Regions from separate parts of the Sphingomonas sp. GW821-FHT02B09 genome, predicted to be linked through region 1. Evidence: riboswitches for the same ligand, from Rfam matches in the RefSeq annotation. Region 1 holds a riboswitch; the other holds the start of a gene.
The links. A riboswitch is a leader RNA that binds a small molecule or an ion and turns the genes downstream of it on or off. The one in region 1 is predicted to bind glycine.

Region 2: linked by a shared signal. The riboswitch ahead of gcvT (glycine cleavage system aminomethyltransferase GcvT) and the one ahead of AC07U4_RS20975 (L-serine ammonia-lyase) in region 1 are both predicted to bind glycine.

What each region holds. Positions count from the first base shown of each region.
Region 1 covers NZ_JBWKVV010000008.1:689-8,110, reverse strand. The annotation lists gene rfbB (dTDP-glucose 4,6-dehydratase) at 1-996, opposite strand, end outside; gene AC07U4_RS20975 (L-serine ammonia-lyase) at 1,158-2,573, opposite strand; glycine riboswitch at 2,679-2,768, opposite strand; gene AC07U4_RS20970 (replication initiator protein A) at 3,121-4,086, shown strand; gene AC07U4_RS20965 (helix-turn-helix domain-containing protein) at 4,540-5,343, shown strand; gene parA (ParA family partition ATPase) at 5,666-6,328, shown strand; gene AC07U4_RS20955 (ribbon-helix-helix domain-containing protein) at 6,325-6,609, shown strand; gene AC07U4_RS20950 (hypothetical protein) at 7,001-7,156, opposite strand; gene AC07U4_RS20945 (hypothetical protein) at 7,318-7,422, opposite strand, start outside.
Region 2 covers NZ_JBWKVV010000001.1:1,138,840-1,146,261, reverse strand. The annotation lists gene AC07U4_RS05265 (NAD(P)/FAD-dependent oxidoreductase) at 1-714, shown strand, start outside; gene rnhA (ribonuclease HI) at 868-1,332, opposite strand; gene thrB (homoserine kinase) at 1,329-2,282, opposite strand; gene ispH (4-hydroxy-3-methylbut-2-enyl diphosphate reductase) at 2,335-3,306, opposite strand; gene AC07U4_RS05245 (hypothetical protein) at 3,476-4,111, shown strand; glycine riboswitch at 4,211-4,303, shown strand; glycine riboswitch at 4,304-4,409, shown strand; gene gcvT (glycine cleavage system aminomethyltransferase GcvT) at 4,468-5,673, shown strand; gene gcvH (glycine cleavage system protein GcvH) at 5,673-6,044, shown strand; gene gcvPA (aminomethyl-transferring glycine dehydrogenase subunit GcvPA) at 6,292-7,422, shown strand, end outside.

The DNA.
Region 1 (7,422 bases):
AGCTGCGTTGTCGAGATACCAGCGGATCGTCATTTCCAGGCCGCTTTCGAAACTCTCCTGTGGCACCCAGCCCAGTTCGGCACGGATGCGGGTAGCGTCGATCGCATAGCGCTGATCGTGACCCGGACGATCGGCAACGAAGCCGATCTGTTCGGCGTAGGAGCCTCCCTTCTCGCGCGGCCGCAGTCGATCAAGCGTCGCACAGAGTGTTTCGACCACGTCGATATTCCGTCGCTCGGCGCTGCCGCCGATATTGTAGCGGCGCCCCGGGACGCCACGTTCGAACACCGCTTGCAATGCGCGGACGTGATCCTCGACGAACAGCCAGTCGCGCACGTTTTCGCCGCGCCCGTAGACAGGCAAGGTCTCTCCCGCCATGGCCTTGACGATCATCAACGGGATCATCTTTTCGGGAAAATGATAGGGGCCGTAGTTGTTCGAGCAATTGGTGACGAGCACCGGCAGGTCATACGTATGGCCCCAGGCACTGACCAGATGATCGGATGCCGCCTTTGACGCCGAATAGGGCGAGCGCGGATCATAGGGCGTCTCTTCGGTGAATGCACCGGTAGGCCCCAACGAACCGAACACCTCGTCGGTCGAAATGTGATGGAAGCGGAAGGCCGCCCGATCGGTTTGTGAGAGGCCCTGCCAATAGGCACGCGCGGCGGTAAGCATCGTGAAGGTGCCGACGACGTTGGTCTGTACGAAGGCGCCAGGGCCATCGATCGATCGGTCGACATGGCTCTCGGCGGCCAGATGGGTGATCACGTCCGGGCGGAAGTCGTGGATCGCGGCGCCGACGGCCGCCGCATCGCACACGTCGGCATGGACGAAACGATAGCGGGGATCGTCGGCGATCGGCGCGAGGGCGGTCAGCGTACCGGCATAGGTCAACGCATCGAGGTTCAGCACCTCGTGCCCGGTGTTGCGGATCAGGTGGCGGACCAACGCCGAGCCGATGAAGCCGGCTCCCCCGGTGACGAGAATACGCATGGCTTGTGCCTAGCTGCAAAGGGTTAACAGGCACATCTAGGCTACGACATGTCGCCGTGTCGACATGTCGGATTGCATAGGGATCGACGATTAGGTTTGTCGATGTGCATTCCGCTCAAGTCGCACATGCTTGGATGTATGGCTGTCGACACGCCGACACGTCAACATTCCACCACGTTGACGGCGAGCCCGCCGAGGCTCGTCTCCTTGTATTTCGAGCGCATGTCCTCGCCGGTCTGGCGCATCGTCTCGATCACCGCGTCGAGGCTGACGACGTGGCTGCCGTCGCCGCGCAGCGCGAGATAGGCGGCGTTGATCGCCTTCACCGCACCCATCGTGTTGCGCTCGATGCACGGGATCTGCACCAGCCCGCCGATCGGGTCGCAGGTGAGGCCCAGATTGTGCTCCATGCCGATCTCCGCGGCATTCTCGATCTGGCGGTTGCTGCCGCCGAGCACCGCGGCGAGCGCCCCCGCCGCCATCGAACAGGCGACCCCCACCTCCCCCTGGCACCCCATCTCCGCGGCTGAGATCGACGCGCGTTTCTTGTAGAGCATGCCGATCGCCGCGGCGGTGAGCAGGAAACGGCGCGCGCCCTCGTCGTCGGCGCCCTCGATCAGCGTCTCGTAGAAGCGCAGCACCGCGGGCAGCACGCCGGCCGCGCCGTTGGTCGGCGCGGTGACCACCCGGCCACCGGCGGCATTCTCCTCGTTGACCGCGAGCGCCCACAGGCTGACCCACTCGAACACCTCGGCGGGATTGCGGCCGGGCGTGTCGCCGGTGAGGCCCTGCTGGATCGCGCGAGCGCGGCGCCGCACCTTGAGGCCGCCGGGCAATATGCCCTCCTGCGCGATGCCGCGGTCGATGCACGCGCTCATCGCGGCGCGGACCGCGTCGAGGAAGGCGTCGGTCTCCGCGGGGCTGCGCCACGCCTCCTCGTTGGCGCGGACCAGCTCGGCGATCGACAGGCCGGTGGCATCGCCGAGCACGAGCAGATCGGCGCCCGAGCCGAACGGGTGGCGCACCGCGACATTGCCCGCGGCGAGCCGTTCGCCTTTGCGCAGGATCGCGCCGCCCCCGATCGAGAAATAGGTCTCGGCATAGGTTGCGCCATCGGCATAGCGGGCGGTGAAGGTCATGCCGTTGGGATGTTCGGGCAGGAAGTCGCGCGGGTGGAAGACGACGTCGTCGGGCGCGAAGGCGATGACGTGGCGGCCGGCGAGCGTCAGCCGCCGCTCGACGCGGATATCGGCGAGGATCGCCGGCGCGGCATCGGGATCGAGCCGCTCGGGCTCCCAGCCGGCGAGGCCGAGGATCGTCGCGGTGTCGGTGGCATGGCCGCGCCCGGTGAGCGCGAGGCTGCCGTAGAGATCGCAGGTGACGCCGACCGGAGCCCCCTGCCCTATCCCCTGCCCCGCGCCCTGTCCGAGCGCGCGCTGCCCGAAGTCGAAGGCGGCGCGCATCGGGCCGACGGTATGCGAGCTCGACGGGCCGATGCCGATCGTGAACAATTCGGCGACGCTGATCGGGCGATCGAGGTTGCGGTCGAGCGGCGCGGTGACGGGATCGGTGTGCATGCGGTCCTTCCGCCGGTCGCTGCCGGCCTGCATGCCCCATCTGTCCCTTGCGCCTGAGATCATTATCCCGTCGGCGGGCACCGGCTGGCGCCACTCTCCAGATGTCGTCGTCGATCGGTCCTTCTGCCTGAGAGTTTCCGGGGCGGTTGCTCCTTCGGCGCCGGGGCCAGCCCGGTCTCTCCCTGATCGACGTCGCGGACGGTATCATCGCCCCGCCACCGGTCAAGGGCACCGCACGCGCCCGTTCCATCCTGTCGAGCTATCGACATGTCGACAGATCGACCTCGTGGCGTCTGGCACCGCAAAAGATTCGAAGGACTTGGCAGTACAAGGTCGAGGCATAGACATGTCGACAATCCGACGCGTCGTACGGCATACGTCGGGCGCGGCGCCCGCTCCTGCCGGAGCCCGCCATGGGTCGGCGAAACCCGCCGCTCGCGCGCCATTTCCTACTCGAAAGCACGAATGGGACGGCGTCCAAGCCCATTTTCCCTCGGGAATCCCGTGTGGGGTGCCAAAAGTTCGTGCTTTCGAGTAGGAAATGATCATGGCCCGTTCCCCTGCCCCGACCCGCCCGTCCGCCAGCGCCGGTACCGTGCCGCACCGCGACCTGTTCACGCTCGACAGCCCGCTGCACGGCGAGATCCGCGGCGAGCGGTCGCTGATGGCCTTTCCCTTCTTCGCGCTGTCCAAGAACGCCTGGATGAAGCCGCTGACCTACGACCACGCCACCGTGTCGATCGAGGTGCGACCCTCGGCAAGCGGCGTCGCGACGATCTACGACAAGGAGATCGTGCTCTATATCGCCAGCCTGATGGCAGCGAAGCTCGAGGCGGGCGAGCACGTCGAGCAGGACTTCATCTTCACCGCGCACGATTTGTTTTCGGTCACCGGCTCCAACCACAGCGCGCGCTCCTACGGCCGGCTGTCGGAGGCGCTGGAACGGCTACAGGGTACGCAGATCAAGACCAACATCGAAGCGGGCGGGGAGGGGGAGGAGGGCTTCTTCTCGTGGCTCTCCGAAGCAAAACTCCATTATTCCAAGACGAAGAGCGGTGAGCGGCGGCTGAAGGCGGTCAAGGTGCGGCTGTGCGACTGGCTGTTCCGCGCGATCCTGCTCGATCGCCACGTGCTCGATTATGCCGCCGCTTACTTCCAGCTCGGGCCGATCGAACGGCGCATCTACGAGGTGGCGCGCTCGACCTGCGAGGAGGGCGGGCTCGACCTCGATCTCGCCACCTTCCGCCTGCAGATCGGCTATCAGAACCCGCTGTCGAACTTCAAGGCGGCGCTCAAGCAGATCGTCGCGACCGACGGCATCCCCGATTACCATCTCGAGCTGGTCGAGAGCGAGGCGGCCGAGGAGGAAGGCGCCGCCCCGCGCCGCGGCCGCAAGGCGCCGCAGAACCGGGTGGTGATCACGCCGCGGCCGCAGCCGGGGCAGGCGGTGCTGAGCGAGCATCGCACCATCGTCGAATCGGCCGTGGCAGAGGGAACCAATCCGGTCGGGTGATTCGCCGACGGCTGCGAATTGTTACTCGAAAGCACGAATGAATGCGGTGCATTCCTACTCGAAAGCACGAATGGCGGCGCGCCATTGTTACTCGAAAGCACGAATAGAAACGTCTATTCTACTCGAAAGCACGAACTTTTTCGGGCTAAATACTCGAAAGCACGAATCGTAAGCGCTTCCGCTGTTGGATCATTGCTGCAACAAGAATGACACGCGGTCATGTCGACCGCGGCGATGTTCATGGAGTGGCCGTGACCACATAAAGGAAAGCCCGGCACGAAGGCCGGGCATCCCAAGGAAATATTCGAGAGACCGGCGTCGCCAAACGTCGATCGGTGACTTTTCAACAGCTCACGTCTCCCGAATAGCTCCGAACCCGTTCCGGTTCAAGGATGCGCGTTTCGCGCCACGGTCTTTTTTGTCCTCGGTCCCGGCCCCGCAAGGGGATGGAAGATGACGGCGTTTACCCTCGGGGAGGCGAGCGCCCGCGTGCTCGCGCGGGCGGGCGACGGGCTGCGCGATCGATCATGCGCCCCGGCACGTACCCGCACACCCCACCGCACCGGTGCGCCGGTGCTGCGCGACAGTATCGAGGCGGGGACGTTCGAGGAGCTGTTCTTCGCGACGCCCGCCCCCGGCGAGACCGACCGGCTGCTGCGCGCCTGTCGCCGCACGCTCGACGCCGGCCGCCGGCTGCGCCGCGAAGAACGCGCCGGTACCCGCACGCTGAGCGCCACCGAGCGCAGCATCGCCGGGCTGACAGCAGCAGCAGTGCGCGTGTTCGAGGAATTGTGCACGCTCGCCCGGCTCAACCAGGGCCGCGTCTATCCGAGCTACGACTGGCTCGCCGAGGCGACCGCGCTCGGCCGCGCGACCGTCGCCCGCGCGCTGCACGCGCTCGAACGCTGCGGCTTCCTCGTCCGCCAGCGCCGGTTCAAGCGGGTGGAAGGGGAGGGGCCGCGCTATCGCCAGACCTCCAACGCCTATCGCCCGCTGCTGCCGGCGCGGGTGCTCGCCTATCTGCCGCGCTGGATGCGTCCCGCACCGCTGCCGGTCGATCACGAGCAGCATCGCGCCGTCGAGGCGGAGGCACATGAGATGATGCTGGCCAGCCTGTCCTGCCGGGACCGTGCCACGGCCAGCGTCGGCGGCATGCTGGGCAAGGTGCTCGCGTCGCTCGGCGCGGCGATCGACCGGGACATGGCGTCAGCGTGCGAGTCTCAAAACCATCCGCAACCCCTCATGAATCCTATTTAAATGGGACCAGCAGGGTTGGCCTAGACGGCCAACAGAACCGTCTGACGACCACGAAGGACCAACAGGAAACCAAAACAACCCAAGAATAAGACGAAAAGACAGGAGTGCCGGCTACGCCGTCACATGCTCCCTAGAAAGAGCAAGCGGTTCAGGGCGGTGATCCTCACCTTTGGCAGCGTGCGTCAAGGTGTCGACGGATCGACGGCCGTATCGTGTTCGTCGATTCCGCTGATCGCCCGGTCGGGCAGGGGGCTCGACGCGTCTATATGTCTATACGTCGAGGACTTGCCACGTCGGCATGTAGACATGTAGGGAGGACGACATGGCGACCATCGCGATCATCAGTCAGAAGGGCGGCGCGGGCAAGACGACGCTCGCGCTCCACCTCGCCGCAGCCGCGCAGGATGCCGGCCGCGTCGCGCTCATCATCGATACCGACCCGCAGGCGACCGCCAGCCAATGGGCGGCCTGGCGTGGGGAGGCGCCGCCCGAGGTGATCGACAGCCCGCCGCCACGGCTCGCCGCCAAGGTCGAGGCAGCGCGCGGGCAGGGGGCCGAGCTGATCGTCATCGATACGCCGCCCCATGCCGACAGCGCTGCCCGCGCCGCGGTCGAGGTCGCCGATCTCGTGCTGATCCCATGCCGGCCGAGCGCCTTCGACCTGTCAGCGATCCAGACCACCGCCAAGCTGGTGCAGCTGCTGCGCAAGCCCGCCTATGTCGTCTTCACCGCCGGCGCCCCCAATGCGCCGCGCGTCTACCAGGAGGCGGGCGAACTGGTCGAAGGCTTCGGCACGCCGCCTTGCCCGGTGCAGATCCCCGACCGCGCCGCCTATCGCCACGCGAGCGGGGAGGGGCGCACCGTCATGGAATATGAGCCCGACGGCAAGGCCGCCGAGGATATTCGACAGCTCTACGCGTGGACATGTCGACAGGTCGGCGTGCCGGTTGCTAAGGCCAAGACCCGCAAGAAGGTATCTGCATGAGCCGCAAGCCGAGTTTCGCCAATCTGCGCACCGTCAGCGCGCCGCCCGCCACCGTCGCGGCGCCGGCACCGGTCGCCGCTCCGACGCCACCCGCCGGTGCGGCAGGGCAGGGGCCGGCAAGCCGCCAGGGCCGCAAGCAGATCGCCGGCTTCTTCAGCCCCGAGATGTCGTTCGCGATGCATACCCTAGCGCGGCGGCAGGGCCGCAGCCTGCAGGCGCTGATGGCCGAGGCGTTCAACGACGTGCTGCGCAAGCACGGCGAGAGCCCGATCGGGGATTGAGCCGGTGAGCGCATTACCTCTTCTGTAGAACAAAGAACGGACACGCTTCTGCATGCCTTGCCCGTTGCAGTCTGCAATATTGTTTGCGCGGGGCAGGGCGTCAGAAGCGCAGTCTGATGCTGGTGGTCAAACTTTCCTGATGAATTTCGCGGTTCAGTGTGCGAAACTACCAAACTGAACAGATCGAGTCCCGTCAGACGATAGGCGAGGCCCGCCACAGCGGTGCCGACCAGATCATCCCGCGCTCGGCCTAATGCAGTCGGGCCGGGCCCGCCACCAGTATAGCCAGTGACTGCATCGGTACGGCTGCCCTTTGATCTAGTAGCGTTGACTAAGCGAAAACCAGGCCGAGATCGGCAAAGCCTGCGACGTGGCGATCGCGCGCCAAGTTTTAGCACGAAGGCGCTGCGAAGCCGCCGGTCATCGTCAGCGCTTCGATCTTGGAAAACGAGTAGAACGCCACCTGTGCCGCGTCGCTGCCGCCCAAAATCGTGATCGTGTTGCGACCGGCGCCGCCATCACTGACCCAGCGAACCGGCGCCGCCATCACTGACCCGGCGAAACGGCGGACAATGGTCAGGCGATTGTCGCCCCTGCCAAACTGAACCTAGCCGGTGGTCAGCGTGCTGCCCGCCAAGGCGACGAGGTTGGCACTGCCGATCACCCAGTCGAAGCCGTAGGTCCCTACGAGCGCCATAGCCATAGCCATTAGTGGTCAGCGTCGTAGAGTCGGCCCGCGCCAAAATAGAGGTCGTTGCCGCTGCTGCCGACGCCCTCGATAAATACGTCATTGCCCCCATCGAGCTTTACCGG
Region 2 (7,422 bases), on a different contig from region 1:
CTAGGCGTGCACGAGCCGAGCTGCGCCTATATCGATGTCGCGGCGCTCCATGCCGCCTATCTGGCTGGATTTCGCCGCGCCGGTGGAGCGATCGCGACGCGCGCCGGGCTGGACGAGGCGCGGCGTGCCGACGGCATCTGGACGATCGCGACGCCGGCGGGGACGTATCGCGCGCGCGTGCTGGTGAATGCGGCGGGGGCCTGGGCCGATCGCATCGCCGTGCGGCTGGGGGCGGCGCCGCTCGGCATCCAGCCCTATCGGCGGACGATGGTGCAGTTGCGCACCGATCCGCCCGCGGGCGCCGATCTGCCGCATGTCGCCGATATCGCGGGGCGGTTCTATTTCAAGCCGGAGGCGGGGCGGCTGTGGCTGAGTCCGCACGACGAGACGCCGGTCGATCCGCACGACGTCGCGCCCGAGGAGATCGACGTCGCATTGGCGGTCGACCGGTTCGAGGGCGTGGTCGACTGGCGGGTCGCGGCAGTCGAGCGGCGCTGGGCGGGATTGCGCAGTTTCGCGCCGGACCGGTTGCCGGTGTACGGCTTCGATCCGGCGGTGGCGGGGCTGTTCTGGTGCGCGGGGCAGGGCGGCTTCGGTATCCAGACCGCGCCCGCCGGCGCGGCGGTGGCGGCGAGCCTGTTGCTGGGGACGGCCCTGCCGGCGGGGTTCGAGGGGGTCGACGTCGCGCGCTATGCCGCGGGGCGGTTCGCTTAAATCCTCCCCCGCAAGGGGGAGGGGGACCGCTCGGCGTCAGCCGAGTGGTGGAGGGGGAGGATAGGGCGGGAGCAAAATTGGCGGCTACCACCCCATCCTCCCCCTCCGTCACGGCTGCGCCGTGCCACCTCCCCCTGGCGGGGGAGGACCAGGTCACCCCGCCGGGCGGCTCGCCGCAATCGCCGCGTCACTCGCCAGTTTGTCGACGCGTTCGTTGTCGGCGTTGCCGGCGTGGCCCTTGACCCAGATCCATTCGATCTCGTGCTTCTGCGTCTCGGCGAACAACGCCTGCCAGAGTTCGGCATTCTTGACCGGCTTCTTGTCGGCGGTGCGCCAGCCGTTCTTGCGCCAGCCATGGATCCAGCGGGTCAGGCCGTCCATGACGTATTTGCTGTCGGTGCTGAGCTTGATCCGGCACGGGCGGGTGAGCACGCGCAGCGCCTCGATCGCCGCGGTCAGCTCCATGCGGTTGTTGGTGGTCAGCGTCTCGCCGCCCGACAATTCCTTCTCGTGGCCGCCGAAGCGGAGCAGCGCGCCCCAGCCGCCGGGGCCGGGATTGCCCTTGCAGGCGCCGTCGGTGGCGATCTCGACGAGCTGGGGGGCGGCGGGGTCGGTCATGCAAAGGCCTCCGGATGGGCGTCGTACCAGTCGAGCCGGCGCAGATAGGCGAGCGGGTCCTTGCGCGTCACCAGCGCATCCGCCGGCGTGTCGAGCCAGTCCCATGCGCGGGTGAGCAGGAAGCGGATGCACGCGCCGCGCGCGAGCACCGGCAGCGCGGCGCGCTCGGCGGCGGACAGGCCGAGCGCCCCGCCATAGCCGGCGAGCAGCGCCGGGCCGACGCCGGCGAGCGGCGCGCCCTGCGGATCGAAGGCCCAGGAGGTGTGCATCACGGCGACGTCATAGGCGCGTATGTCACGGCAGGCGAAGTAGAAATCGATGAGTCCGGTCACCCGTGCGCCGAGCATCAGCACGTTGTCGGGAAACAGATCGGCGTGGATGACGCTGGTCGGCAGATCGTGCGGCCAGGCCGTCTCGACCGCCGCCAGCGCGGCATCGACGCGCGCGAACAGGCCCGGCGCGATGGCGTCGAGATCGCTGCCGCAGCGCATCAGCAGCGGCCGCCAGTCGGCGATACCGAGGCTGTTGGGCCGGCCGCCGTCGAAATCGGCGACCGCGGCGTGTAGCGCGCCGAGCGCGGCGCCGGCGGTGGCGGCCTGATCCGGCGTCGGGCGGGTCACCGAGACGCCGTTTAGGAAGCGGATCAGGCAGGCGGGGCGGCCCTCCAGCGTCTGGATCGCGACGCCGTCGCGGTCGCGGATCGCGGGCGGCACCGGCAGGCCGCGGTCCGCCAGATGATCGAGCAGGTCGAGGAAGAAGGGCAGGTCGCCGGCGTCGACGCGCTTCTCGTAGAGCGTCAGGATGAAACGCGCGGTCGTCGTGTCGACGAGATAGTTGCTGTTCTCGACGCCCTCGGCGATGCCCTTGGCGGAGACGAGCTCGCCGACCTCGGCGTAGCGGCGCAGGAACGCGGACAGCGCCTCGGCCGAGACGTGCGTGTAGACGGCCATGATCCCTCCCCAGTCTCCACGTCCCCCGGACGTGCGCCGGGGGACGGTCAGCCTATGCCGCGGCGTCGAGGCCGCGTGGCAGTTTGAATGCGATCGTCTCGCGCGTCGTTTCCTCCTCGCGCTCGGTGATCGCGAAGCGGGTGGAGAGCAGGTCGACCAGCTCGCGCACCAGCAGCTCCGGCGCGGAGGCGCCGGCGGTGATGCCGAGCGTGCCGACGCCGTCGAGGAACGTCCAGTCGAGATCGCCGGCGCGCTGGATCAGCCGCGCCGGAATGCCCTCGCGCTCCGCCACCTCGACCAGCCGCACCGAGTTGGACGAATTGGGCGCGCCGATCACCAGCATCGCGTCGCACGCCGCGGCGATCGCCTTGACCGCCGCCTGCCGGTTCGAGGTGGCGTAGCAGATGTCCTCGCCGCGCGGCGGCAGCATGGTGGGGAAGCGGCGTTGCAGCACCGCGACCACCGCGGCGGTGTCGTCGACCGACAGCGTCGTTTGGGTGAGGAAGGCGAGATTGTCGGGATCGACCGGCGCGAAGATCTCGGCATCGGCGGCGGTCTCGATCAGCGACATCGCGCCGGCGGGCACCTGACCGAAGGTGCCGACGACCTCGGGATGGCCGGCGTGGCCGATGAAGACGATGTGGCGGCCCGCGGCGACGAGCCGCTCGGCCTGACGATGGACCTTCGACACCAATGGGCAGGTCGCGTCGAGATAGTCGAGGCCGCGGTTCTGCGCGTCGACCGGCACCGACTTGGGCACGCCGTGCGCGGAGAAGACCACCGGCGCGCCGTCGGGCACCTGGTCGAGCTCCTCGACGAACACCGCGCCCTGCGCCTTCAGCGTGTCGACGACGAACTTGTTGTGGACGATCTCGTGGCGGACGTAGACGGGCGCGCCGTGCTTCTCGATCGCGAGTTCGACGATGCGGATCGCGCGGTCGACGCCGGCGCAGAAGCCGCGCGGTGCGGCGATCAGCAGTTCGAGGACGGGCTTGCCGCCGTCCGCGGGGAATTGGGAGGCCATGCCGGCGGTTCTACGCGATTGGTGCGGCGCACGGAAGTACGCGATTGGCTCACCGCGCGGAAGTACGCGATTGCTTGCACGCGGGAAAGCCGGTTCCTATGGTGCGCCGCGCATCGCCCGGGTTCTCCGGCGGGGCATCACTGTCCGTTCGACAAAGGTACGCGTCCTCTTGAAAACCTCGGCTTTAGGCCTGTCCGCCCTCGCGCTGATCCTCTCGGGCTGCGCCAGCAAGGGCGAGATCGTCGAAGGCGGCATCTCCGCCGTGCGCTCCGCCTGCCCGACGGTCGGCGTCGCCGCCGGTACCGGCGACATCACCCTGTTCGATCCTGCGACGAGCCGCGACGCGAGCGCGATCGACGTCGTCGCCAGCATGACCAACGTGCGCGGCGCCTGCAACGACGCCGGCGAGCAGATCGCCACCAGCGTCACCTTCGACGTGCTCGCGCGGCGGACGCGGACCGAGGGTCCGCGCGACGTGGTGCTGCCTTATTATATCGCGATCGTCCGCGGCGGCTCGGCGGTGACCGCCAAGCGCAAGGGGCAGATCGCGGTGCATTTCGACGCCGGGCAGGCGCGCGCGCAGGCGCAGGGCACCGCCTCGACGCAGATCGCGCGGGCGGCGGCGACCTTGCCCGACGAGGTGCGCAACCAGCTCACCCGCAAGCGCAAGGCGGGCGACGAGGATGCCGCGACCGATCCGCTGGCGCGGCCGGAGGTGCGCTCCGCAGTGCTGCGCGCGACCTTCGAGGCGCTGGTCGGCTTCCAGCTCACCGACGACCAGCTGAAGTATAACGCGCAACGCTGATTCTCATCCCTTCCCGCGCAGGGAGGGGAGGGCGTTTCCGCATTGACTAAGGCCCCGCTGCCCGTCACAGCACCACGCGTCGATGCCGGGCGACCGGCATGGGCGGGCGCGGGAGAGAGCCTCTGCACAAGGAGGCCGCCGAAGGAGCAACCACCCCGGAATCTCTCAGGCAAACGGGACCGCGCGCTGCCTTATCGACACTCTGGAAAGCGTTCCTTTGAGGAGCCACCGAAGGGGTAAGCCCGCCGCGCCAAGCGCCGGGTCAAAGCTCTCAGGTCACCGTGACAGAGGGGGTATGACGGATCGATTGCGGCCCCGTGCCGTCTTTGGTCCCGTGCCTTTCTTGGAGACGGTTGATGAGCGATTCGCTGCCAGACACCTTGCCCGACCCGCTCGACGACCTCGACGGCGACGAGCCCGCAATCCAGCTGCTGCCGCTCGACGGCTGGCACCGCGCCCGCGGTGGCCGCATGGTGCCGTTCGCCGGCTATGAAATGCCCGTTCAATATGAGGGCATCATGGCCGAGCATCTGTGGACGCGCGAGTCCGCCGGCCTGTTCGACGTCAGCCATATGGGTCAGGTCGGCTTCACCGGCGACGGGCTCGACGCCGCCGGCGTCGCCAAGGCGCTCGAAGCGGTGCTGCCGGGCGATATCGCCGGGCTCGCCGCGACCAAGATACGCTATTCGCTGCTGCTCAACGACGAGGGCGGCATCCTCGACGATCTGATGGTCACGACGCTGCCCGCCGAGGGCGCACATCCGTTCGGCGCGGCGAGCCATTATGTCGTCGTCAACGGCGCGACCAAATATGACGATCTCGCCTATCTGCTCGACGTGCTGCCCGACGATCTGACGATGAACCTGATGGAAGATCAGGCCTTGCTCGCGGTGCAGGGGCCCAAGGCGGTCGCCGCCGTGTCGCGCCTGATCCCCGGCGTCGAGGATCTCGTGTTCATGACCGCGGGCGCGTTCGACTGGAACGGCCATGCGCTGTGGATCAGCCGTTCGGGCTATACCGGCGAGGACGGCGTCGAGATTTCGATCCCCGCCGAGGCCGCCGCCGATTTCGCCGATGCGATCTGCGCCGAGCCCGAGGTCAAGCCGATCGGCCTCGGCGCGCGCGATTCGCTGCGGCTCGAGGCCGGGCTGCCGCTCTACGGCCACGATCTCGATCCCGAGACGACGCCGGTGATGGCCGACCTCGGCTTCGCTCTGTCCCAGCGCCGCCGCGAGGCCGCCGATTTCGCCGGCGCCGCGCGTATCCTCGCCGAGCGGACCGATGGTCCCGCGGTCAAGCGCGTCGGCCTGTCGGTCGCCGGGCGCCAGCCGGTGCGCGAGGGCGCGAGCGTCGTCGACGCCGAGGGCGCGGTGATCGGCCGCGTCACCAGCGGCGGCTTCGCGCCGAGCGTCGGTGCGCCGATCGCCATGGCCTATGTTCCCGCCGCGCTCGCCGAGGCCGGCACGCCGCTGCGCCTTGTCCAGCGCGGCAAGATCCACGAGGCGACGGTCGCTCCGATGCCGTTCGTTCCCCACCGCTATGTCCGCGCAGGAGGCAAGTGATGAGCCGTTATTTCACCGAAGATCATGAGTGGGTCGATGTCGATGGCGACACCGGCACCGTCGGCATCTCCGATTATGCGCAGGGCCAGCTCGGCGACATCGTGTTCGTCGAGGTGCCCGAGACGGGCAAGCAGCTCGGCAAGGGCGACGAGGCCGCGGTGGTCGAATCGGTCAAGGCCGCGTCGGACGTCTATTCGCCGGTGTCGGGGACGGTGACCGAGGGCAATGCCGCGCTGTCGGACGATCCCAGCCTCGTCAACTCGGATCCGGAAGCGGAGGGCTGGTTCTTCAGGATCACGCTCAGCGATCCGGCCGAGCTGGAGACGCTGATGGACGAAGCCGCCTATGCGGAGTTCGTCGCCAAGCTGTAACGATCAGCCTCGCAATTGGTGCTCCGCTCTGGTCGATGCTTCGCCGCGCTTGATACGTCACCCCGGACTTGTTCCGGGGTCCACGCGGCGGCGAGGAGGATGGTCTGAAACGATAGGGCGCCCCTGCTGCCCGGTGGACCCCGGAACTGGTCCGGGGTGACGGGATCTGCGGGGATGATGGATCGAACCTCAGCCCGTCGCCATAGGTAAAGCCCTTCCCACACGCGGGGCTCTCAAGGGAATGATGATGCGCTACCTGCCGCTTACCCAGCCCGACCGCGACGCGATGCTCGCGGTCATCGGTGCGGGATCGATCGACGATCTGTTCGTCGACGTGCCCGAGGCCGCCCGCCTGTCCGGCCCGATCCACGACCTGCCGAACCACGCCTCCGAACTGGCGGTCGAGCGGCACATGACCGCGCTCGCCCGCCAGAACACGGTCGCGGGCGAAGTGCCGTTCTTCCTCGGTGCGGGCGCCTATCGCCATCACGTGCCGGCGAGCGTCGATCACCTGATCCAGCGTGGCGAGTTCCTCACCGCCTATACGCCGTATCAGCCCGAGATCGCGCAGGGCACGCTGCAGATGCTGTTCGAGTTCCAGACGCAGGTCGCGCGGCTGCTCGGCACCGACGTGGCGAACGCGTCGATGTACGACGGCTCGACCGCCTGCTGGGAAGCGATCGGCATGGCGCGGCGCATCACCCGCAAGGGCAAGGCGATCCTGTCGGGCGGGCTCCACCCGCATTATGTCAGCGTCGCCAAGACGATGGCGAAATACACCGGCGATCATCTCGAAACCTCCGCGCCGGCGCTGACCGCCGAAACGGATATCGACGCGCTGATCGCCGCGATCGACGGCGATACGTCGTGCGTCGTCGTGCAATATCCCGACATCCTCGGGCGCATCGCCGACCTGACGCCGCTCGCCGACGCCTGTCACGCCAACAAGGCGCTGCTGATCGCGGTCGTCACCGAGCCGGTGGCGCTGGGCGCGATCACCTCGCCGGGCGAGATGGACGCCGATATCGTCGTCGGCGAGGGCCAGTCGCTCGGCGTCGGCCTGCAGTTCGGCGGTCCGTACGTCGGGCTGATGGGCTGTAAGGAGAAGTATATCCGCCAGATGCCGGGCCGCTTCTGCGGCGAGACGGTGGATGCGGAGGGACGCCGCGGCTTCGTGCTGACGCTGTCGACGCGCGAACAGCATATCCGTCGCGAAAAAGCGACGAGCAACATCTGCACCAACTCGGGGCTCTGTGCGCTCGCCTTCTCGATCCACATGACGCTGCTCGGCGAGGCGGGGCTGCGCCGGCTGGCGGGGATCAACCATGCCGCGGCGTGCCGCGCCGCGGATCGCCTCGCCAAGGTGCCGGGCGTCGAA